Regions from separate parts of the Streptomyces sp. NPDC043680 genome, predicted to be linked through region 1. Evidence: riboswitches for the same ligand, from Rfam matches in the RefSeq annotation. Region 1 holds a riboswitch; each other region holds the start of a gene.
The links. Region 1 has a riboswitch for cobalamin ahead of cobN (cobaltochelatase subunit CobN). Riboswitches for the same ligand answer to the same signal wherever they lie in the genome.
Positions count from the first base shown of each region.

Region 2: it holds a riboswitch for cobalamin, as region 1 does, so the genes downstream of both, AC0666_RS01500 (ribonucleoside-diphosphate reductase subunit alpha) here and cobN (cobaltochelatase subunit CobN) in region 1, are expected to answer to the same signal.
Region 3: it holds a riboswitch for cobalamin, as region 1 does, so the genes downstream of both, AC0666_RS00410 (energy-coupling factor ABC transporter permease) here and cobN (cobaltochelatase subunit CobN) in region 1, are expected to answer to the same signal.

Region 1 covers NZ_JBWKCE010000026.1:33,887-41,577, reverse strand. The annotation lists gene AC0666_RS31720 (terpene synthase family protein) at 1-273, opposite strand, end outside; gene cobN (cobaltochelatase subunit CobN) at 763-4,374, opposite strand; cobalamin riboswitch at 4,415-4,541, opposite strand; gene cobG (precorrin-3B synthase) at 4,726-6,051, shown strand; gene AC0666_RS31705 (precorrin-8X methylmutase) at 6,048-6,695, shown strand; gene AC0666_RS31700 (precorrin-2 C(20)-methyltransferase) at 6,692-7,691, shown strand, end outside.
Region 2 covers NZ_JBWKCE010000001.1:334,517-342,207, forward strand. The annotation lists gene AC0666_RS01480 (carbon starvation CstA family protein) at 1-943, shown strand, start outside; gene AC0666_RS01485 (YbdD/YjiX family protein) at 940-1,137, shown strand; gene AC0666_RS01490 (Uma2 family endonuclease) at 1,189-1,773, opposite strand; gene AC0666_RS01495 (GNAT family N-acetyltransferase) at 1,852-2,349, shown strand; cobalamin riboswitch at 2,429-2,551, shown strand; gene AC0666_RS01500 (ribonucleoside-diphosphate reductase subunit alpha) at 2,694-5,087, shown strand; gene AC0666_RS01505 (ribonucleotide-diphosphate reductase subunit beta) at 5,087-6,100, shown strand; gene def (peptide deformylase) at 6,207-6,851, opposite strand; gene AC0666_RS01515 (tetratricopeptide repeat protein) at 6,918-7,691, opposite strand, start outside.
Region 3 covers NZ_JBWKCE010000001.1:90,995-98,685, forward strand. The annotation lists gene glyA (serine hydroxymethyltransferase) at 1-272, shown strand, start outside; gene AC0666_RS00390 (L-serine ammonia-lyase) at 561-1,943, shown strand; gene AC0666_RS00395 (SsgA family sporulation/cell division regulator) at 2,097-2,504, shown strand; gene AC0666_RS00400 (AMIN-like domain-containing (lipo)protein) at 2,607-3,128, shown strand; gene AC0666_RS00405 (flavodoxin family protein) at 3,144-3,857, opposite strand; cobalamin riboswitch at 3,995-4,212, shown strand; gene AC0666_RS00410 (energy-coupling factor ABC transporter permease) at 4,241-4,933, shown strand; gene AC0666_RS00415 (energy-coupling factor ABC transporter substrate-binding protein) at 4,945-5,283, shown strand; gene cbiQ (cobalt ECF transporter T component CbiQ) at 5,287-6,036, shown strand; gene AC0666_RS00425 (energy-coupling factor ABC transporter ATP-binding protein) at 6,033-6,866, shown strand; gene AC0666_RS00430 (PadR family transcriptional regulator) at 6,893-7,492, shown strand; gene AC0666_RS00435 (EF-hand domain-containing protein) at 7,496-7,691, opposite strand, start outside.

The sequences.
Region 1 (7,691 bases):
CGTCTCCAGGAAGTGGTCGTCGAAGAAGAACACCCACACGTACCAGTCGGTGACCAGGTTCAGCGCGTCGCCGTCGCAGTCGGGGTGGGTGTAGGCGCACAGCAGGGCGTAGTCGTGCGCGTCGAGGTCCTCCTCCTCCCAGACACCGGACCCCTCCAGCATCCCGAAGTCGCGGGCCCACTGCCTGCTGTGCGTTCTCGCGGCCTCCAGGTGGGGGTTCCGTCGCGCCGGATAGGGCAGGTAGAAATCCGGCAGGTGGAACGGCTGCGTCACGGCGGAGAAACCTTTCGGTCGGAGAGTGCGGCGGCCCGGCATCGCGGCCCCGCCCGAGTTCAGCCGTGCCCTACCCCTGCTCGCGCCGGGTCAAGGGCGATTTCACCGCTTCAGGTGACGCAGCCGCCGTTCCCACGCCGCCGCGGCCTGCCGGCGGATAAGGGGATAGGGGATGGGGGCGCTCCTTCCCCGAGAGCCGGAGCGGGAGGCCGGGGCCCGGGTCCGCGGGACTTCCTGCGACTCCATGTGACTGAGGGGCGGGGCCCCGTACCCGCAACTCGTTCAGCAGCATGCATACTTGTCATCCTCTGACCTGACGCCCGATCGACCTGTCCGATGAGGGGTGGGGTCCGCAGGAAACGTGAGCCTGCGACACGCGCGCGCCCGCTCTGCACGGTGCAGAGCGGGCGCGTACTCCTGACGGTCGAAACGGCGCTCGGCTCACCGAGAGGGTGGGCCGGGCGCCGTTCTGGGTGCTGAGGGCGGGGGTTACTCCGCCTCGGCCTCCAGGTTGCCCTCCGTGTCCAGGTAGACCTGGCGGAGGGCTTCGAGGGTCTGGGGGTCCGGCTTTTCCCACATGCCGCGGGACTCGGCCTCCAGGAGGCGTTCCGCGATGCCGTGCAGGGCCCAGGGGTTGGCCTCCTCCAGGAAGGCGCGGTTGGCCGGGTCCAGGACGTACGTCTGCGTCAGCTTGTCGTACATCCAGTCCGCGACCACGCCCGTCGTGGCGTCGTAGCCGAAGAGGTAGTCGACCGTCGCCGCCAGTTCGAAGGCGCCCTTGTAGCCGTGGCGGCGCATCGCCTCGATCCACTTGGGGTTGACCACCCGGGCGCGGAAGACGCGCGAGGTCTCCTCGACCAGGGTGCGGGTCTTGACCGTCTCCGGGCGGGTGGAGTCGCCGATGTACGCCTCCGGGGCCGTGCCGCGCAGGGCGCGGACCGTGGCCACCATGCCGCCGTGGTACTGGAAGTAGTCGTCCGAGTCGGCGATGTCGTGCTCGCGGGTGTCCGTGTTCTTCGCGGCCACCGTGATCCGCTTGTACGCCGATTCCATCTCGGCGCGGGCCGGGCGGCCCTCCAGGCCGCGGCCGTACGCGTAGCCGCCCCACACCGTGTAAACCTCCGCGAGGTCGGCGTCCGTACGCCAGTCGCGGGAGTCGATCAGCTGGAGGATGCCGGCGCCGTACGTGCCCGGGCGGGAGCCGAAGATGCGGGTGGTGGCGCGGCGTTCGTCGCCGTGCTCGGCCAGGTCGGCCTGGGCGTGGGCCCGGACGAAGTTCTGGTCGGCGGGCTCGTCGAGCGAGGCCGCCAGCCGTACCGCGTCGTCCAGCAGGCCGATCACGTGCGGGAACGCGTCGCGGAAGAACCCCGAGATGCGCAGGGTGACGTCGATCCGGGGGCGGGCCAGCTCGTCGAGCGGGATCGCTTCGAGGCCCGTCACGCGGCGCGAGGCCTCGTCCCAGACCGGGCGGATGCCCAGCAGGGCGAGGGCTTCCGCCACGTCGTCGCCCGCCGTGCGCATCGCGCTCGTGCCCCACAGGGACAGGCCGACGGAGGCCGGCCACTCGCCGTTGTCCGTGCGGTAGCGGGTAAGCAGGGACTCGGCCAGCGCCTGGCCCGTCTCCCACGCGAGACGCGAGGGGACCGCCTTCGGGTCCACCGAGTAGAAGTTGCGGCCCGTCGGCAGGACGTTGACCAGGCCGCGCAGCGGGGAGCCGGAGGGGCCGGCCGGGATGAACCGGCCGTCCAGGGCGGCCACCACGTGCGCGATCTCGTCCGTCGTGCCCGCCAGGCGGGGAACCACCTCGCGCGCCGCGAAGTCCAGTACGGCCGCCACGTCCTCCCCGTGACCCGCCGCGACCGAAGCCACCGCCTCCGGAGCCCAGTCCGCATCCTCCATCGCCTGGACCAGGTCCCGGGCCTGCTCCTCCACCGCATCGGCCGAGGTGCGGGTGGCCGCGGACTCGTCCAGGCCGAGCGCCTCGCGCAGGCCGGGCAGGGCCGTCGTACCGCCCCAGATCTGGCGGGCGCGCAGGATCGCGAGGACCAGGTTCACCCGGGCCTCGCCCGTCGGGGCGCCGCCCAGGACGTGCAGGCCGTCGCGGATCTGGGCGTCCTTGACCTCGCACAGCCAGCCGTCGACGTGCAGCAGGAAGTCGTCGAAGCCGTCGTCGTCCGGGCGCTCTTCGAGGCCCAGGTCGTGGTCGAGCTTCGCGGCCTGGATCAGGGTCCAGATCTGCGCGCGGATCGCCGGGAGCTTCGCCGGGTCCATGGCGCTGATCTGCGCGTACTCGTCCAGGTGCTGTTCGAGGCGGGCGATGTCGCCGTACGACTCCGCGCGCGCCATCGGCGGGACCAGGTGGTCGACGAGGGTCGCGTGCACACGGCGCTTGGCCTGGGTGCCCTCGCCCGGGTCGTTGACCAGGAAGGGGTAGACCAGGGGCAGGTCGCCGAGCGCGGCGTCCGGGGCGCAGGCGGCGGACAGGCCCGCGTTCTTGCCGGGCAGCCACTCCAGATTGCCGTGCTTGCCCAGGTGGATCATCGCGTCGGCACCGAAACCGCCGTCCTCCGCGCGCGCCTGGATCCAGCGGTACGCGGCCAGGTAGTGGTGCGAGGGCGGCAGGTCCGGGTCGTGGTAGATCGCGATCGGGTTCTCGCCGAAACCGCGCGGCGGCTGGATCAGGATGAGGAGGTTCCCGCGGCGCAGGGCCGCGAGGACGATGTCGCCCTCCGGGTTGGCGGAGCGGTCGACGAACATGTTGCCCGGGGCCTCGCCCCAGTGCTGCTCGACGCTCTCGCGCAGCTCGGCCGGGAGTTCGGCGAACCACCGCTTGTAGTCGGCGGCCGGGATCCGGACCGGGTTGCGGGCCAGCTGCTCCTCGGTCAGCCAGTCCTGGTCGTGGCCGCCGGCCTCGATCAGGGCGCGGATCAGCTCGTCGCCGTCGCCGGAGACCACGCCCGGGATGTCCTCGACGGAGCCGAAGTCGTAACCGCCCGCGATGAGGGTGCGCAGCAGCTCCACCGCGCTGGCCGGGGTGTCGAGGCCGACCGCGTTGCCGATGCGGGAGTGCTTGGTCGGGTACGCCGACAGCACGAGCGCGATCTTCTTGTCGCGGCGCTCGATGTGCCGCAGCCGGGCGTGCCGTACGGCGATCCCTGCGACCCGGGCGGCCCGCTCGGGGTCGGCCACGTACGCGGGCAGGCCGTCCTCGTCGAACTCCTTGAAGGAGAACGGGACGGTGATGAGCCGGCCGTCGAACTCTGGCACGGCGACCTGGGTCGCGGCGTCGAGCGGCGACAGGCCCTCGTCGTTCTCCTCCCAGGCGCTGCGCGAACCGGTCAGGCACAGGGCCTGGAGGATCGGCACGCCGAGCGCGGCGAGCGCGCCCGCGTCCCAGGACTCGTCGTCCCCGCCCGCGGAGGCGGTCGCGGGGCGGGTGCCGCCGGCCGCGAGCACGGTGGTGATGATCGCGTCCGCGGACTCCAGCTCGGCCAGCAGCTCCGGTTCCGGGGTGCGCAGGGAGGAGACGTACAGGGGCGCGGGCGTGCCGCCGTTCTCGACGATCGCGTCGCACAGGGCGTGCACGAAGGCGGTGTTGCCGCTCATCTGGTGGGCGCGGTAGTAGAGGACGGCGATGCGCGGGCCGTACGGGCGTACGGGCGTGCGCTCCAGGTGCCCCCAGGTGGGCGCCGCGGCGGGCGGCTCGAAGCCGTGGCCGGTGAGCAGCACGGTGTCGGAGAGGAACCGGGCCAGCTGGTCGAGGTTGGCCGGGCCGCCGTGCGCGAGGTAGGCGTGGGCCTCGGCCGCGATGCCGATCGGGACCGTGGAGGCCTCCATCAGCTGCGCGTCCGGGGCCTGTTCGCCGGTCAGGACCACGACGGGGCGGTGCTGGCCCGGGGCGAGGAGCAGGTCGAGCCCGTCCTGCCAGGCGCGCAGGCCGCCGAGGAGGCGGACGACGACCAGGTCGACGCCGTCGAGCAGGCCGGGCAGGTCGTCGAGGGGAAGGCGGGAGGGGTTCGCGAACCGGTACGGGACGGGGCCGTCCGCGGCGGCGCGGGCGCTGAGCAGATCGGTGTCGGACGTCGACAGCAGCAGGATCATGCGGCGGCAGGCCTTCCTCGGGGTTTCCGCGCCCCGGGCAGTGAGGACAGCGGGAGTTCCTGACTCACCCGGCGGATGGCTCTGCCGGGTTCACAGTGGCGGGACCGCGCCGGATTCGCACCGGGCTTCCTCCCATGTCGCCGTCCTCGGCGATGACGGGCCAGGTGGCTCCGCCGGTGGTCATCTTAGGTGGCCGGGCCACCGGCCGGGAGCGGGGGTCACCGGGGCGCACCCGGGGCGCCAGGAAGCGCAGGCGTGCGCCCGGGGTGGGATTCGGGCAGGTGGGGGCGGAAGGGGTGGGTGGCGACGGCCACAGGTCGGGGTGCGGCAATCGTGGGTATGCTCGCCGCCATGCCGCCCCAGCCCCCCTCCGCCGCATCGCGGGACGAACCCGTCATACGCGACCGCGGCGACGCCTGCCCCGGCGCGCTGCGGCTGCACGCCGCGGACGACGGGTTCCTGGCCCGCATCCGGATACCGGCCGGCCTGCTCACCGCCGACCAGGCGTCCCGGCTCGCCCTCGCCGCCGACCGGTTCGGCGACGGGCTGCTGGAGCTCACCTCCCGCGGCAACGTCCAGCTGCGCGGGCTGGCCGACCAATGCGGCGCCGAGCTGGCGGCGTTGCTGGACGCCGCCGGGCTGCTGCCCGCACCCGGCCACGAGCGGATCCGCAACATCGTGGCCACCCCCCTGTCCGGACTGGACGGCTCCGGCCGGCCCGACGTACTGCCCTGGGCCGGGGAACTGGACCGGCTGCTGTGCGCGAGCGCACGGGCCACCGCCCTGTCCGGGCGGTTCCTGTTCGCCTTCGACGACGGCCGCGGGGACGTCGCCGCGCTCGGCCCCGACATCACCGTGCTCGCCCGGCCCGGCGGCCGGGCCCTGCTCCGCCTCGGCCGCGCCGCGGACGCGGTGGAACTGGCCGCGGCCGACGCACCCCGGGCGGCGCTGCTCGCCGCCCTCCACTTCCTCGACACCGCCGATGCGGCCGGCACCCGGGCCTGGCGGGTCTCCGAGCTGCCCCCCGAACACGCCCTGCGTGCCGACGCGTTCGTACTGCGGCTCGCCACCGCCGGTATCGGGGCGACCCGTACGGCCGACCCCGTCTGGCCGTACGCCGCCCCGCCCCGCCCCGGGCGGACCGGCGCCGGCGACCGGGCCGCGCTGTGCGTCCTGCCCCCGCTCGGGCGCCTGACCACCGCTCAGTGGCGGGCGCTGGTCCAGGTCGCCGACCGGGGCGGACGCCGCCTGCGGATCACCCCCTGGCGCAGCATCGTCCTGCCCGGCGCCCCGCTCGAAGGGCCTCCGGACGGGCCCGGCTCCGCCCGGGCGCTGCTGGAGAGCGCCGGCCTGGTGGTGAGCCCCGGCAGCCCCTGGGAGACCGTCACCGCCTGTACCGGCAGGCCCGGTTGCGCCAACTCCCTCGCCGACGTCCGCGCCGACGCGCGGAGCGTGGTGGAGCAGACCCGCGGTACCCGCCCCGTCCACTGGTCCGGCTGCGAACGCCGCTGCGGACATCCCCGCGGGACCGCCTGGGTCGACGTGGTCGCCACCCCCTCCGGGTACGACGTGGCCGCCGAGGACAGCGCCCCGCAGCACGGCGTCCACCTCTCCGCACTTCCCGCGGCCCTCGCGGCCGCACGCCGCACCACCTCCCACGACGCAGCGAAGAAATGAGCGAGTACACAGTGTTCGAGTACGAGAAGGACGGCGCGGCCATCTACCGCCAGTCCTTTGCCACGATCCGCGCCGAGGCGGACCTCTCCGGGCTGCCCGCCTCCGTCGCCCAGGTCGCGGTGCGCATGATTCACGCCTGCGGAATGACCGACCTGCCCCAGGACCTCGGCTACACCCCGGACGTCGTGCTGCGGGCACGCGCCGCGCTGCACGCCGGCGCACCGATCCTCTGCGACGTGCAGATGGTCGCCAGCGGGGTGACCCGCAAGCGGCTGCCCGCCGACAACGAGGTGATCTGCACCCTTTCCGACCCGGCCGTCCCCGCGCTCGCCGCGAAGATGGGCACCACGCGCAGCGCCGCCGCCCTCGAAGTGTGGCGTGACCGGGGCCTGCTGGAGGGCTCCGTGATCGCCGTCGGCAATGCGCCGACCGCGCTGTTCCGGCTGCTGGAGATGATCGAGGAGGGCGCCCCGCGCCCGGCCGCCGTCATCGGCGTGCCCGTCGGCTTCATCGGCGCCGCCGAGTCCAAGGACGCCCTCGCCGAACACCCCTCCGCCCTCGACCACTTGATCGTCCGGGGCCGGCGCGGTGGCAGCGCCATCGCGGCCGCCGCCGTCAACGCGATTGCGAGCGAGGAAGAATGAGCGACACCACCCCGGGCCGCCTGTACGGGGTCGGGCTCGGTCCCGGCGACCCGAACCTGATGACCCTGCGCGCGGTCCAGGTGATCGCCGAGGCGGACGTCATCGCCTATCACAGTGCCCGCCACGGCCGCTCGATCGCCCGTTCCATCGCCGCCCGGCACCTGCGCGCCGACCACGTCGAGGAACCGCTGGTCTACCCGGTCACCACCGAGACCACCGACCACCCCGGCGGCTACCAGGGCGCGATGGAGGAGTTCTACGAGGCCTCCGCGGCCCGTCTCGCCGCGCACCTGGACGCCGGGCGCACCGTCGCGGTGCTCGCCGAGGGCGACCCCCTCTTCTACGGCTCGTACATGCACATGCACAAGCGGCTCGCCGACCGGTACGAGGCCGAGGTGATCCCCGGCGTGACCTCGGTCAGCGCCGCCGCTGCCCGGCTCGGCACCCCTCTCGTGGAGGGTGAGGAGGTGCTGACGATCCTGCCCGGCACCCTGCCGGAGGAGGAGCTCACCGCCCGGCTCGCCGCCACCGACTCGGCGGTCGTGATGAAGCTCGGCCGCACCTTCCCCGCGGTGCGGCGGGCGATGGAGGGCAGCGGCCGGCTCGCCGAGGCCCGCTACGTCGAGCGCGCGACCATGGAGGGGGAGCGGACCGGCGTCCTGGCGGACACCGACCCGGACACCGTTCCGTACTTCGCCGTCGCCGTCGTGCCCAGCCGGATCGGCAACCCCGGCAGCGTGCCGTCCGGGCCCGGCGAGGTCGCCGTGGTCGGCACCGGACCGGCCGGGCCGCTGTGGCTCACCCCCGAGACCCGGCGGGCCCTCGCCGACGCGGAGGTCCTCGTCGGCTACACCACCTACCTCGACCGCGTCCCCGCGAAGCCGGGCCAGATCCGGCACGGCTCCGACAACAAGGTGGAGTCGGAGCGCGCCGAGTTCGCCCTCGACCTCGCCCGCCGCGGCAAGCGGGTGGCCGTGGTCTCCGGCGGCGACCCGG
Region 2 (7,691 bases), on a different contig from region 1:
GACCGCCTCGCAGGCGGTGTCCGACTTCGGCTTCGCCATTTCCCCGGAGTTCCTCACCCAGGCCGCGAAGGACGTCGAGGAGACCTCCCTGCTCTCCCGCACGGGTGGCGCGCCGACGTTCGCACTCGGGATGTCGGAGATCTTCTCGGCCGTGATCGGCGGCGCCGGGATGAAGGCGTTCTGGTATCACTTCGCCATCATGTTCGAGGCCTTGTTCATCCTGACCACGGTCGACGCCGGCACCCGGGTCGGCCGGTTCATGCTCCAGGACACCCTCGGCAACGTGCACAAGTCCTTCAGAAACGTCAGCTGGAAGCCCGGTGTGTGGCTGGCCAGCGCGGTCGTGGTCGGCGGCTGGGGCTACTTCCTGTGGGTCGGCGTCAAGGACCCGCTGGGCGGCATCAACCAGCTGTTCCCACTGTTCGGCATCGCGAACCAGCTGCTCGCCGCGGTGGCCCTGGCCGTCTGCACGACCCTGCTGGTGAAGTCGGGTCGGCTCAAGTGGGCCTGGGTGACCGCCGTTCCGCTGGCCTGGGACGTGGCCGTCACCCTCACCGCGAGCTACCAGAAGGTCTTCTCCGACGACGTGAAGATCGGCTTCTTCGCGCAGCGCGACAAGTACCAGCAGGGCATCGACGCGGGGAAGGTGCTCAAGCCCGCCAAGAACATGGACGAGATGCACACCGTGGTCACCAACGCCACGGTCGACGGCGTGCTGTCGGCGCTCTTCGCCCTCCTGATCATCATCGTCCTGCTGGACGCGGCCCGGACCTGCCTGAAGGCAGTCCGCGCGCCGGAGTCGGCCACGCTGTCCGAGGTCCCGTGGACCGAGTCGAAGATCATCGCCCCGGCCGGGCTGATCGCGACGGCCGAGGAGCGGGCCGAGCTCGCCGCCGCCGGTCTCGACTCGGGCGGCGGCCGCGCCAAGGAGCCGGTGGCGTGAGCGGCGTCCGCGGAGCGCTGGCGAAGGCGCGGTTCTTCGTACGGGAGTTCTCGGGCGAGGCGGCCTACGACCGGTACGTCGCCCACACCCGCTCGCACGACCCGGACGCGGAGGTCATGACCCGGCGCGCCTTCGAACGCGCCCGCACCGACGCGCGCGAGGGCGACCCCCGCGAGGGCTTCCGCTGCTGCTGACAGCGTGAAGGGGCCCCCGCCGGTCAGCCGGCGGGGGCCCCTTCCGCGTACTCAGCGCACCCAGTCCTTGAGGGGCTCGGTCTGGAGGGTGATGCCGACGGGGTCGGGAAGCTTGACCTCTTTACCGAAGGGAACGGTGCGCACGGTCTCGTAGCGGTCGCCATCCGGGTCGCTGTGGACGAGAACCTGGCACTTGAGCCGGTCGATGAGCAGGTAGACGGGGATACCGGTCTCCGCATAAGCACGCGGCTTCTCGATCCGGTCGCGCCGCTCGGTGTCGGAGTCCCACGAGGTCACCTCGACGGCCATCAGGATCGGGCCCGGATCCACCCAGTCGCCCTGTCCAACGAACGCGTCCTCGTGCGCCAGAACCCCGTCCGGAATGGCGCGGCCCTCTCGGTACTGTTCCGCCTTGATCCCCTGCCCCGGGTGCAGCCAGAAGTCCGGGTGGTGCTGCATACAGATCCGGGTCAACCACAGAATGATCCGCCCGTGGTCCCCGTCTGGCATGGCCTTGCTCCTCAGCACCCCACCGATGAATTCCAGTCGCAGCCCCTCCTCCTCGCGGGCGGCTATGCGGGCCAGGTGCTCGAAGCACGCGGTCGACATGTGGGGACGTTCGGTCATGACGCTCATGCCTCGCTCGCCTTCCTCGACGGTGCTGTCTCCGACGATAGCGCCGGGCGCCGACAGCCGTACTGCACACTCGACCGCATGGACTTCGAGATACGCAGGGCCGCACCCGCCGAGTACGAGCGGCTGGGCCGGATCACCGGGCTGGCCTACACCGGGGACGGGCTGCTCGACCTGAACGACGACGACACCTACCTGAACGTCCTGCACGATGTCGCGGGCCGGGCCGGCGACGGCGAGGTCCTCGTCGCCGTCCAGGACGGGGAGCTCCTCGGCGGGGTGACCTTCGCCGCGCCCGGCAGCCCGCTCGCCGACATCGCCGGACCGGACGAGGCCGAGTTCCGGATGCTGGCGGTGGCTGCCGCAGCCCGCGGAAAGGGCGTCGGGGAGGCTCTCGTACGGGCCTGCATCGAGCGGGCCCGTGCGGTCGGCGGGGTCACGGCCCTGGTCCTGTCCACCCAGCCGGCCATGCGGGGCGCCCAGCGGATCTACACGCGCCTGGGCTTCGTGCGGACTCCCGAGCGGGACTGGTCGCCGATCCCCGCGCTGAGGCTGCTCACCTACCGACTGGAGCTGTGACGCCACGCTCAGCAAGCGCCAACACCACCAGCGCCGACACAACATGTGGGGGTGCACGCAGCAACGGCCCCCCACATGTATGCTCGTGCTCGCTGTCGCCGCAGGGGAATCCGGTGCGAATCCGGAACTGTCCCGCAACGGTATGACGTACACCCACGGTGCTACCGCAAGTCCGAGGACCTGCCGACAGTGCGCCCGGCTCGACCGAACCGGGTGCCGATTCGTCCGGGCCTCGCGGTTGGGCCGGTGGACGCCATGCGGCCTGCGCGCTCCCTGCCCTGCCCGCACGCGCTTCCCCCTGCCCCGACCCGCCGTTGACCGGGCCGAGCGAGGGAGAGCTCCCCGTGACCATCGCGCCTTCCGCACCGCGCGCCGAGTCCGACCACCCCGAGACCGAGGGTCCGGGGGCCGCGCTGCTGCGTACCCTCACCGAGCTGACGGCCGACCTCCCCGACACCGACCCCGGCCGGGTCGCCGCCGCCGCGCTGCGCGGGCGCAGCTCCGCCGCCGACGAGGCCGAACTGCGCGCGCTGGCCACCGAAGCCGCCGCCGGGCTGATCTCCGAGGACCCGGCGTACTCCCGGCTCGCCGCCCGGCTGCTGACGATGGCCGTCGCGGACGAGGCGGCCGGCCAGGGGGCCACCTCCTTCTCCGCCTCCGTCGCGGTCGGCCACCGCGAGGGCCTGATCGCCGACCGCACGGCCGAGTTCGTGGCGCTGCACGCGAGCCGCCTCGACGCGCTGGTCGAGCACAGCCTCGCCGAGGGCGCCGACGACCGCTTCGGCTTCTTCGGCCTGCGCACCCTGCACAGCCGCTACCTGCTGCGCCACCCGATCACGCGCCAGGTCGTCGAGACGCCGCAGCACTTCATGCTGCGCGTGGCCTGCGGCCTCGCCGAGAACGACAGCATCCAGGCCGTCGAGGAAGTGGCCTCGCTCTACCGGCTGATGAGCCGCCTGGACTACCTGCCGTCCTCCCCCACGCTCTTCAACTCCGGCACCCGGCACCCCCAGATGTCCTCCTGCTACCTGCTGGACTCCCCGCTGGACGAGCTCGACTCGATCTACGACCGCTACCACCAGGTCGCCCGCCTCTCCAAGCACGCCGGCGGCATCGGCCTCTCGTACTCCCGCATCCGGGCCCGCGGTTCGCTGATCCGCGGCACCAACGGCCACTCCAACGGCATCGTGCCGTTCCTGAAGACCCTCGACGCCTCCGTCGCCGCCGTAAACCAGGGCGGCCGCCGCAAGGGCGCCGCCGCCGTCTACCTGGAGACCTGGCACGCGGACATCGAGGAGTTCCTGGAGCTGCGCGACAACACCGGCGAGGACCAGCGCCGCACGCACAACCTCAACCTGGCGCACTGGGTGCCGGACGAGTTCATGCGCCGCGTGAACGCCGACGCCGACTGGTCGCTGTTCTCCCCGGCCGACGTGCCCGAGCTCGTCGACCTGTACGGCGACGAGTTCGACGTCGCCTACCGCAAGGCCGAGGCGGCGGGCCTCGCGAAGAAGACCATGCCGGCCCGCGACCTGTACGGCCGCATGATGCGCACCCTCGCGCAGACCGGCCAGGGCTGGATGACGTTCAAGGACGCCTCCAACCGGACCGCGAACCAGACCGCCCTGCCCGGCACGGTGGTCCACTCGTCGAACCTGTGCACCGAGATCATCGAGGTCACCAACGACGGCGAGACCGCCGTGTGCAACCTCGGCTCGGTCAACCTCGGCGCCTTCGTGCTCACCGGGACGGGCGAGATGGACTGGGAGCGCCTCGACGAGACGGTCCGCACCGCCGTGACCTTCCTCGACCGCGTCGTGGACATCAACTTCTACCCGACCGAGCAGGCCGGCCGCTCCAACGCCAAGTGGCGTCCGGTGGGCCTGGGTGCGATGGGTCTGCAGGACGTCTTCTTCAAGCTGCGCCTGCCCTTCGACTCCGCCGAGGCCAAGGCGCTCTCCACGAAGATCGCCGAGCGGATCATGCTGGCGGCCTACGAGGCCTCCGCCGACCTGGCCGAGCGGCACGGCACGCTCCCGGCCTGGGAGCAGACCCGTACCGCCCAGGGCGTGCTGCACCCCGACCACTACGACGTCGAGCTCAGCTGGCCGGAGCGCTGGGACGCGCTGCGCGCCCGCATCGCGACCACCGGTATGCGCAACTCGCTGCTCCTCGCCATCGCCCCGACGGCGACGATCGCCTCGATCGCCGGCGTGTACGAGTGCATCGAGCCGCAGGTGTCCAACCTGTTCAAGCGCGAGACGCTGAGCGGCGAGTTCCTCCAGGTCAACGCCTACCTGGTGGAGGACCTGAAGAAGCTCGGCGTCTGGGACGCCCAGACCCGCGAGGCGCTGCGCGACTCCAGCGGCTCCGTCCAGGGCTTCGGCTGGATCCCGGCCGAGGTGCGCGAGCTGTACCGCACGGCGTGGGAGATCCCGCAGCGCGGCCTGATCGACATGGCGGCGGCCCGCACCCCGTACCTGGACCAGTCGCAGTCGCTGAACCTGTTCCTGGAGACGCCGACCATCGGGAAGCTGTCCTCGATGTACGCGTACGCCTGGAAGCAGGGCCTGAAGACCACGTACTACCTGCGCTCGCGCCCGGCGACGAAGATCGCCCGCGCCGCGTCCGGCTCGGCCGCCGTCCCGGCCGCCGCCACCCCGCTCCCGCAGGCCGTCGACGCCGAGGCGCTGGCCTGCTCCCTTGAGAACCCCGAGTCCTGCGAGGCCTGCCAGTAATGACCACCGAGAAGAAGAACCTCCTGGACCCGGGCTTCGAGCTCACGCTCCGCCCCATGCGCTACCCGGACTTCTACGAGCGCTACCGGGACGCGATCAAGAACACCTGGACCGTGGAGGAGGTCGACCTCCACTCGGACGTCGCCGACCTCGCGAAGCTGACGCCCGCCGAGCAGCACATGATCGGCCGGCTGGTCGCCTTCTTCGCGACGGGCGACTCGATCGTCTCGAACAACCTGGTGCTGACGCTCTACAAGCACATCAACTCCCCGGAAGCGCGCCTGTACCTGTCGCGCCAGCTGTTCGAGGAGGCCGTGCACGTCCAGTTCTACCTGACGCTGCTCGACACCTACCTGCCCGACCCGGACGACCGCGCGGCCGCCTTCGACGCGGTCGAGGAGATTCCGTCGATCCGCGAGAAGGCCCAGTTCTGCTTCAAGTGGATGGACTCGGTCGAGAAGATCGAGCGGCTGGAGACGCAGGCCGACCGCCGTCGCTTCCTGCTGAACCTGATCTGCTTCGCCGCGTGCATCGAGGGCCTGTTCTTCTACGGCGCCTTCGCGTACGTCTACTGGTTCCGCTCGCGGGGCCTGCTGCACGGCCTGGCCACCGGCACCAACTGGGTGTTCCGTGACGAGACCATGCACATGAACTTCGCCTTCGAGGTCGTGGACACGGTCCGCAAGGAGGAGCCGGAGCTCTTCGACGACGCCCTCCAGCAGCAGGTCACCGACATGCTGAAGGAGGCCGTGGAGGCGGAGCTCCAGTTCGGCCGCGACCTGTGCGGTGACGGCCTGCCGGGCATGAACACCGAGTCCATGCGCGAGTACCTGGAGTGCGTCGCGGACCAGCGCCTGGTCCGCCTCGGCTTCCCGCCGGTGTACGGCTCGCAGAACCCGTTCTCGTTCATGGAGCTCCAGGGCGTCCAGGAACTGACCAACTTCTTCGAGCGCCGCCCGTCGGCCTACCAGGTCGCGGTCGAGGGGACCGTCGACCTGGACGAGGACTTCTGAGCCCTCGCCTCCTCCTCCCGGGCAGGTGATCGGCCGGCAGCCGCCTCGTGCGGCTGCCGGCCGATCCGGCGTTCCGGGACTTCCGCGGTCCGCGGCCGCCCGCGGACTACTCGTTCGGGACGGTCTCGTAGCGCGGGGTGCCCTCGGCCATCTGGCGCAAGGCGTCCTTGCGGTCGCGCTTGGAGAGGCGGTCGATGTAGAGGTAGCCGTACAGGTGGTCCGTCTCGTGCTGGAGGCAGCGGGCGAAGTAGCCCGTGCCGCGCACCTTGATCGGGTTGCCCTGCGCGTCCTGGCCCTCGACCTCCGCGTAGTCCGGGCGGGCCAGCGAGGCGTACGCGGTGGGGACCGACAGGCAGCCCTCGTTGGAGTCGTCCAGCACGCGGGCGGAGGCCGGCAGCTCCACCAGCTTCGGGTTGACCACGACGCCGGTGTGGCGCACGCCCTCGTCGTCCGGGCAGTCGTAGACGAACACCTTGGCGTCCACGCCGATCTGGTTCGCCGCCAGGCCCACGCCCTCGGCGGCCTTCTGGCTGGCGAACATGTCGTCGATCAGCTGCGCCAGCTCGTCGCCGAACTCGGTGACGTCCTTGCACTCACGGTGCAGGACCGGGTTGCCGACCACGGTGATCGGCCGGGCGGTGCCGCGCTCGCGGTGGGCGAGCTCACGCGCCGCACAGTCCTCGGTGTCCACGACGTACCCGTCGTTGACGGCCTCGACACCACCGACAACCTCGTTCTCCTGCTGCGCCATGTCCGCCGTACGCCTTCCGTAAGTCCACCCGTTCACCAATGTGCCGGTACAGCCTACGGTGCGCGGTCAGCAGACCTCTTCGAGATCCCGCCACTCACGGGTGTCCGGGCTGTCCGCGACCCAGCCGTCGAGCAGTCCGCGCACCAGGCCGGCCGGCGCCGCGATACCGCATTCGCGCTCGGGCACCCACAGCGAGCCCGAGCCGGCCGTACGGTGCCCCAGCGGGCCGGGGTGCCCCGGTTCGCTGTGGTCGTGCGGGTCGAGCTGCTCGCCGTCGCCCTCGGCGCTCGGCATCACGCTCTCCGAGCAGGTCCGGCACAGCAGCCGCACGGAGGACGACCAGTCCTCGGCGGCGAAGCCGGCGTCCGAGGCGAGCTGTTCCAGGGCGTCGCGGTCCGCCTCGGTGGCCGCCTCCAGCAGCACCACCCAGGTCGGCACCGGCGAGGGCGCCCACAGCTCGATCTCGTCGAAGACCGGGTACGCCGGCCCGGCCGCGGTGACCCGCTCGCCGTGCGGGACCCCGTCGTGCAGGACGACCTCGCCCCAGCGCCGCCCCGAGGAGGGCAGCGGGATCGACAGGATCTCCATGCGCGCCGGGTCCAGCCGGCGGCCCCACACCACTTCGGCCTCGCCCTCGGGCGAGAGCCGGACGGCGGCGCTGCCGAGCTCCATGCCGACCGGCTCGCCGCCTCCGCCCGCGCCGTGCGGATCCCCGGGGACCTTCAGCCCGTACGCCTGCCAGGCACGGCGGGCCAGCGGCCAGTCCTGCAGCGCGGTGGCGGCGATCCCGACGTTCCACCAGTCCGGAGCTCCGGTCCCGCGGTCGAGGAGGGCCACGGC
Region 3 (7,691 bases), on a different contig from region 1:
AGCTGGACGGCCAGCAGGCCGAGGACCGCCTCCACGAGGTCGGGATCACGGTCAACCGCAACGCCATCCCGAACGACCCCCGGCCGCCGATGGTCACCTCGGGTCTGCGGATCGGTACGCCGGCCCTGGCCACCCGCGGCTTCGACGCGGAGGCCTTCACGGAGGTCGCCGACGTCATCGCGGAGGCGCTGAAGCCTACGTACGACAGCGCGGCCCTGAAGGCGCGCGTCTCGGCGCTCGCCGCGAAGTTCCCGCTGTACCCGTCGCTCTAGGCAACGGCTTGGGAGGGCCCGGCCTTGCTTCGCACAGGGCCGGGCCCTTCTCGCGGTCCGGACCCGCGGTCCTGTACGTCGAGACCGCGACAGCCGCCGTACAGGCCGGCGTAACCGTCCCCCGCACGAACTGACGTACGCTGATGAACCGGGCAAGGGTGCCCACGAGGTGCCCTTTGCCCAAATCCCTGCAAAGTCCGCCCCTCCGTCGGCCGCCTCGCCACCGTGCGAGAGCGACTGGACGGTCCGCTCCCCACCACCATGGGGATGACCCGGGAGTCCGCCAACGTGGCCATCTCCGTTTTCGATCTGTTCTCGATCGGCATCGGTCCGTCCAGCTCGCACACCGTCGGTCCGATGCGCGCGGCGCGCATGTTCGTGACGCGGCTGAAGAAGGACGGCGTGCTCGCCGAGACCGCCTCGGTGCGCGCCGAGCTGTTCGGCTCCCTCGGTGCCACCGGCCACGGCCACGGCACCCCCAAGGCGGTCCTGCTGGGCCTGGAGGGCCACTCCCCGCGCACGGTGAACGTGGAGACCGCGGACGACGAGGTGGAGCGCATCCGCCAGAGCGGCCGGCTGCGCCTGCTCGGCGCGGAGATAGGGAGCGCGCACGAGATCGCCTTCGACGAGGCGACCCAGCTGATCCTGCACCGCCGCCGGTCCCTGCCGTACCACGCGAACGGCATGACCCTCTTCGCGTACGACGCCTCCGGGGCCCCGCTGCTGGAGAAGACGTACTACTCGGTCGGCGGCGGCTTCGTGGTCGACGAGGACGCGGTCGGCGAGGACCGGATCAAGCTCGACGACACGGTGCTGAAGTACCCCTTCCGCAGCGGCGACGAGATGCTGCGCCTGGCCAAGGAGACCGGCCTGTCGATCTCCTCCCTGATGCTGGAGAACGAGAAGGCCTGGCGTACGGAGGAGGAGATCCGCGCGGGCCTCCTGGACATCTGGCGGGTCATGCAGTCCTGCGTCGCGCGCGGCATGTCCCGCGAGGGCATCCTGCCGGGCGGCCTGCGGGTCAAGCGCCGGGCCGCGAACACCGCCCGCAAGCTGCGCTCCGAGGGCGACCCGCAGGCGCTGTCGATGGAGTGGATCACCCTCTACGCGATGGCCGTGAACGAGGAGAACGCGGCGGGCGGCCGGGTGGTCACCGCCCCGACGAACGGCGCCGCGGGCATCATCCCGGCGGTCCTGCACTACTACATGAACTTCGTCCCGGGCGCGGACGAGGACGGTGTGGTCCGCTTCCTGCTGGCGGCGGGCGCGATCGGCATGCTGTTCAAGGAGAACGCCTCGATCTCCGGCGCCGAGGTCGGCTGCCAGGGCGAGGTCGGCTCGGCCTGCTCGATGGCGGCCGGCGCCCTGGCCGAGGTCCTCGGCGGCTCCCCGGAGCAGGTGGAGAACGCGGCCGAGATCGGCATGGAGCACAACCTGGGCCTGACCTGCGACCCGGTCGGCGGCCTGGTGCAGATCCCGTGCATCGAGCGCAACGGCATGGCCGCGGTCAAGGCGGTCACGGCGGCCAGGATGGCGATGCGCGGCGACGGCTCCCACAAGGTCTCCCTCGACAAGGTCATCAAGACCATGAAGGAGACGGGCGCCGATATGAAGATCAAGTACAAGGAGACGGCCCGCGGCGGCCTCGCGGTCAACGTCATCGAGTGCTGAGGGGCCCGGGGCGCCCGGCGGGATTGGGCCGGACGGCGGATTCGGGGAAATCAGGGGCCCGGGGAGTGAGGACTTTGGCCGGACGGGGGTAGTCGCGGGTACACCCGCGATCCTCGCCCGCGCCTGACCTGCGCCCGAAGAGAGGCCCACCCCATGACCGGCACCGAGCACGGCGTCCTCCCCCTCCTGTTGGATGCCGCACCGGCCCCGCTGCCGATCCTCGGCGCATTCGTCTACCGGCCCGAGCGGCCCTTCGAGCTGTGCGTCGACTTCCTGGGGGACGGGACCCGTCTGGCCCGCTGGGTGTTCGCCCGGGACCTGCTGCTCGACGGGGAGGCCTGCGCCACCGGTGACGGGGACGTGCGGGTCTGGCCGGGGTGGGCGGGCGGCGAGCCGCGCGTCTTCCTCTCCTTCAGCAACGGTGTGCACGGCTGCGTCGTCTCCGCCCGCGCGAAGGACGTGCGCATGCTGTGCCGACGGCTGGTGGAGCTGGTGCCGCGGGGCCGGGAGCACCGGTACTACGACCTCGACGCCGAGCTGGACGCCCTCCTGACCCGCTGAGCGATTTTACCGATTTTGCCCGGTTCGGGTGGAACCGCGGGAAGAGCGGGGATGTCTTTCCCGATGACACTGTCCCCGTCTCTCCCGAATCAGGGGGACGCCATGAACCATCCGCACCGCCGGCGGGTGGTGGCCCTCGCCACCGGAGCCCTGCTCACCGCCGGGACCGCTCTCGCCGCTCCGGCCTCCACCGCGACGGCCACCGCCACCGCCACCGCCCCGCGCACTCCGCTCGTCGTCAACGCCCGCTGGGGCGGGCACTGCACGTACGACCGGATCGTCATCGACCTGCGGGGGCACGTCCCCCAGGTCGCCGTCACCCGCGTGCCGAGGCTGGTCCAGGACGGGTCCGGCAAGCCCGTACCCCTGGCCGGCACGCACTTCCTCCAGATCCGCCTGCATCCCGCCGAGGCGCACGACCGTGCCGGGCAGAGCGTCTACCACGGCCCGAAGCTCATCACGATCCATCTGCTCCGGCTGAAAGGGCTCGCGCTGACCGGTGACTTCGAGGGGTACGTCACCTTCGGCGCAGCCTTCCGGGGCAAGCCGGCCTTCCGCACCTTCACGCTGCACGCGCCCGAGCGGTTCGTGCTGGACGTCGCCCACCGCAACACCTGCGGCTGACCGGCACCGGCGGCCTCAGCGGTGCTCGGGGTTCGGGAAGTCGAAGCGGCAGCCCGCGTCCCACTCCGAGCGCTGGTTGCCGTGGGCCGGGATCCCGCCCGCGCGTTTGAGCAGCGCGGCCAGGTGCATCAGGTTCCAGGACATGAAGGTCGTGTTCCTGTTGGTGAAGTCGTTCTCGGGGCCGCCCGATCCCGGGTCGAGATAAGAGGGTCCCGGCCCGGCCTCCCCGATCCAGCCCGCGTCCGCCTGCGGCGGGATGGCGTAGCCGAGGTGCTGGAGGCTGTAGAGGACGTTCATGGCGCAGTGCTTCACGCCGTCCTCGTTGCCGGTGATCAAGGCACCGCCGACCCGTCCGTAATAGGCGTACTGCCCCTGCTCGTTCAGGAGCGAGGAGCAGGCGTAGAGCCGCTCGACGACCTGCTTCATGACGGAGCTGTTGTCGCCGAGCCAGATCGGTCCGCACAGCACGAGGATGTCGGCGGCCATGATCTGGCTGTAGAGCACGGGCCACTGGTCGCTCTCCCAGCCGTGCTCGGTCATGTCCGGCCAGACGCCGGTCGCGATGTCGTGGTCGACGGCGCGGATCAGCGAAGTACGGGTGCCGGCCGCCTCCATGACGGCCCGGCTCCGGTCGATCAGCCCTTCGGTGTTGCTCGTCTCGGGGGAACGTTTGAGGGTGCAGTTCACGTAGACGGCGCTGAGGTCGGAGTAGTCGTAGTCGGCAGCCACGCCCCCAGCCTGGGCACGGGCGACCGGGGCCGCCACCGGGCCGCACCCGTGCGGGGGACGGGAGGCGGGCGACGAAGTGGAATCCCTCCGTCCTGTGGGCGGGTTTGGGTCGGGTTGTTACCGGTCCGTCCGGCCGACTAGGGTCAGCGGGCCTTGGTGTTCGGGAAACCGGTGGAAAACCGGTGCGGCCCTCGCCACTGTGAACGGGAAGTCCGGCTCCTCCCCCAGCCACCGCCGGGGGTGCCCCCAGCGGGAAGCCACTGGGCTGCGCGGGAGTCTCCGCACGGCCCGGGAAGGCGGAGCCCGGGCATCATCACCCGTGAGCCAGGAGACCGGCCGGGGCGCGTTGTCCATCCACGAGGTGCTGGAGAGGTCTCCCACTCATGCATATAGCCGAGGGCTTTCTGCCCCCGCTGCACGCGGTCGCCTGGGGCGCCGCGTCCGCTCCGTTCGTCGTCCACGGCGTACGCGCCCTCAGCCGCGAGGTGAAGGCGAACCCGGAGAGCACACTGCTGCTCGGAGCGTCCGGTGCGTTCACGTTCGTCCTGTCCGCCCTGAAAATCCCCTCGGTGACGGGAAGTTGCTCGCATCCCACCGGTACCGGGCTCGGGGCGATCCTGTTCCGGCCGCCGATCATGGCGGTGCTCGGCACGATCACCCTCCTCTTCCAGGCGCTGCTGCTGGCCCACGGCGGCCTGACCACACTCGGCGCGAACGTCTTCTCCATGGCCATCGCCGGCCCCTGGGCGGGCTACGGGGTCTACGTGCTGCTGCGGCGCTCCGGCGTCCCGCTGATGGTGACCGTCTTCTTCGGCGCCTTCTTCGCCGACCTGGTCACCTACTGCGTGACCTCCGTGCAGCTGGCCCTGGCCTTCCCGGACCCGGGCAGCGGCTTCCCGGGCGCGCTCCTGAAGTTCGGCGGCATCTTCGCGGTCACGCAGATCCCGCTGGCCGTCAGCGAGGGCCTGCTCACCGTCCTCGTGATGCGGCTGCTGATGCAGTCCAGCAAGTCGGACCTGGTCCGGCTGGGCGTGGCGAAGCTGACCGGTTCCACCGAGCAGAAGGCGGCCGTCTGATGAGCCGGAAGATGAGCCGCAACGCGCAGATCAACGGCTTGCTGCTGCTCCTGGTGGCCGCGCTGGCCGTCCTGCCGATCGCCCTGGGCATGGGCGAGGGCAGGGAGGAGCCCTTCACGGGCGCGGACGCCCAGGCGGAGACGGCCATCACGGAGCTCAAGCCGGACTACGAGCCGTGGTTCTCGCCCCTGTACGAGCCCCCCTCCGCCGAGGTGGAGTCGGCGCTGTTCGCCCTGCAGGCCGCGCTGGGCGCGGGCGTGCTCGCGTACTACTTCGGGGTGCGCAAGGGCCGCCGCCAGGGGCTCGCCCGGGCGCGGGCCGAGGCCGGGGCCGAGTCGGCGGAGTCGTAGCCGGTGCTGCCGATCGACGTGGCGGCCCACAGCAGCCGCTGGCGAGGCCGTCATCCACTGGAGAAGGCCCTCCTGGGGCTCGGGCTCACGGTCACGGCCGTGTGCCTGCCGCCCTGGCCGGGCGGGCCCCTGACCGCCGCCGCAACGCTCGCGGTGCTCCTCGGCCCGGCGGGGGTGTCCGGCCGGCAGCTCTGGCGCGCCTTCCGGATTCCCCTGGGCTTCTGCTTCACGGGGGCGGTGCCCCTGCTGTTCGCGGTGGGCGGTCCGGCGGGGCTGCTCGCGCCTGCCCCGGACGGCCCGCGGCACGCCGCCGAGCTGCTGCTGCGTACCTCCGCGGCTTCCCTCGGGGTGCTGCTGTTCGCCTTCACCACCCCGGTCTCGGACGTCCTGCCCCGGCTGGTCCGGGCCGGGGTCCCGGCGCCGGTGGTGGACGTGGCGTTGGTCATGTACCGGATCGGCTTCCTGCTGCTGGACTCCCTGGCCCAGGTGCGGCGCGCCCAGGCGGCCCGGCTGGGGCAGGCGGGGCGGGCGGCGGTGTGGCGCTCGCTCGCCGGGCTCGCCGCGACCTCGTTCGTACGGGCCTTCGACCGCGCGGCCCGGCTCCAGGTGGGCCTGGCCGGGCGGGGCTACGACGGTGCACTGCGGGTGCTCGTACCCGAGGCGGCCGTGTCCTGGCGGTTCCTGGCGGCGTCCGGAGCCCTGCTCGCCGCCCTGATCACGCTGACCCTCACCCTGAAGGGGCTGTACCTGTGAACCCGTTGGTGGAACTGTCCGGCGCCGGCTATGCGTACGAGGACGGCCCGGCGGTCCTGTCCGGCGTGGACTTCGCCATCGCCGAGGGCCGGGCGCTGGTCCTGCTCGGCCGCAACGGCAGCGGGAAGACCACGCTGATGCGGCTGCTGAGCGGGGGCCTTCGTCCGGCGCCGGGCGAACTGCGCCTGGACGGGCGCGCGGTGGCCCACGACCGCGCCGGGCTGACCCGGCTGCGCTCCGCCGTCCAGCTGGTCGTGCAGGACCCGGACGACCAGCTGTTCGCGGCCTCGGTCGAACAGGACGTGTCCTTCGGTCCGATGAACCTGGGCCTGCCGCTGCCGGAGGTCCGGGAGCGGGTGGACGCGGCGCTCGCGGCGCTGGACATCAGCGCCCTGCGGGAGCGCCCCACGCATCTGCTGTCCTACGGGCAGCGCAAGCGCGCGGCGATCGCCGGCGCGGTGGCGATGGCCCCGCGGGTGCTGATCCTGGACGAGCCGACGGCCGGCCTCGACCCGGACGGGCAGGAACGCCTGCTGGACGTCCTGGCGGGTCTGCGGGCGCAGGGCACCACGGTCGTCATGGCCACGCACGACGTGGACCTGGCGGTCCGCTGGGCCGACGACGCGGCGGTGCTCACCCCGGCGGGGATCCGCTGCGGCCCGGCCGAGATCCTCCTCTCGGACCCGGAGCTGCTGGCCTCGGCCGGCCTGCGCCAGGCCTGGTCCCCGGCGGTGACGGCCTTCCTGCGTGCCCACGGCCTGCTGGCGCCGCACGTTCCGGGCCCGCGCACGCCCGGGGCCCTGGCGTCCCTGGCGGCGCCCGACGCCTGAGACCGCCGCGAACCTAGGATGACCGCATGTCGCTCCCGCACGCCATCCTCACCGCCCTGCTCGAAAAGCCCTCGTCGGGGCTGGAGCTGACCCGGCGGTTCGACAAGTCGATCGGGTACTTCTGGTCGGCGACGCACCAGCAGATCTACCGGGAGCTCGGCCGGCTGGAGGAGGCGGGCCTGATCCGGGCGCTGCCCAGCGAGGCGCCCGTACGGGGGCAGAAGAAGGAGTACGAGGTGCTGCCCGCGGGCAGCGCGGAGCTCGCCCGGTGGGTCGGCGAGAGCCAGGATCCGAAGGCCATCCGGGATCCGCTGCTGCTGCGCATCCGGGCGGCCGGTGTCGTCGGCCCGCAGGGCCTGGCCGCGGAACTGCGCCGCCACCGCGATCTGCACCGCCGCCAGCTGGCCACGTACGAGGCCATCGAGGAGAAGGACTTCCGCCCGGGGCCGGCCTCCGACCAGGACCGGCTGCGCCGGCTCGTGCTGCACGGCGGCATCAGCCTGGAGACGTTCTGGCTGCACTGGCTGGAGGAGGCCGTCAGCGTGGTCGAGGACATGACCGCCGCCGACGGGCAGCCGCAGGCCCCCGTCCCGCCCGGCGCGGGGCGGGACGGGGGCCCGGCGTGACGCCTACTTGTTCAGGGAGGCCCAGAACTCGTCGAAGCTGAGCAGGCCGTCGCCGTTCGCGTCCTTGGCGGCGATCACGGCGTCCGCGACCGGGCCGGTGACGAACGGGTCGCCCATCTCCGCCATGGCCGCACGGAACTCGTCGGCCGTGACGAAGCCGTCGCCGTTCGCGTCGAACTTGCCGAACGTCGTCCGCGCG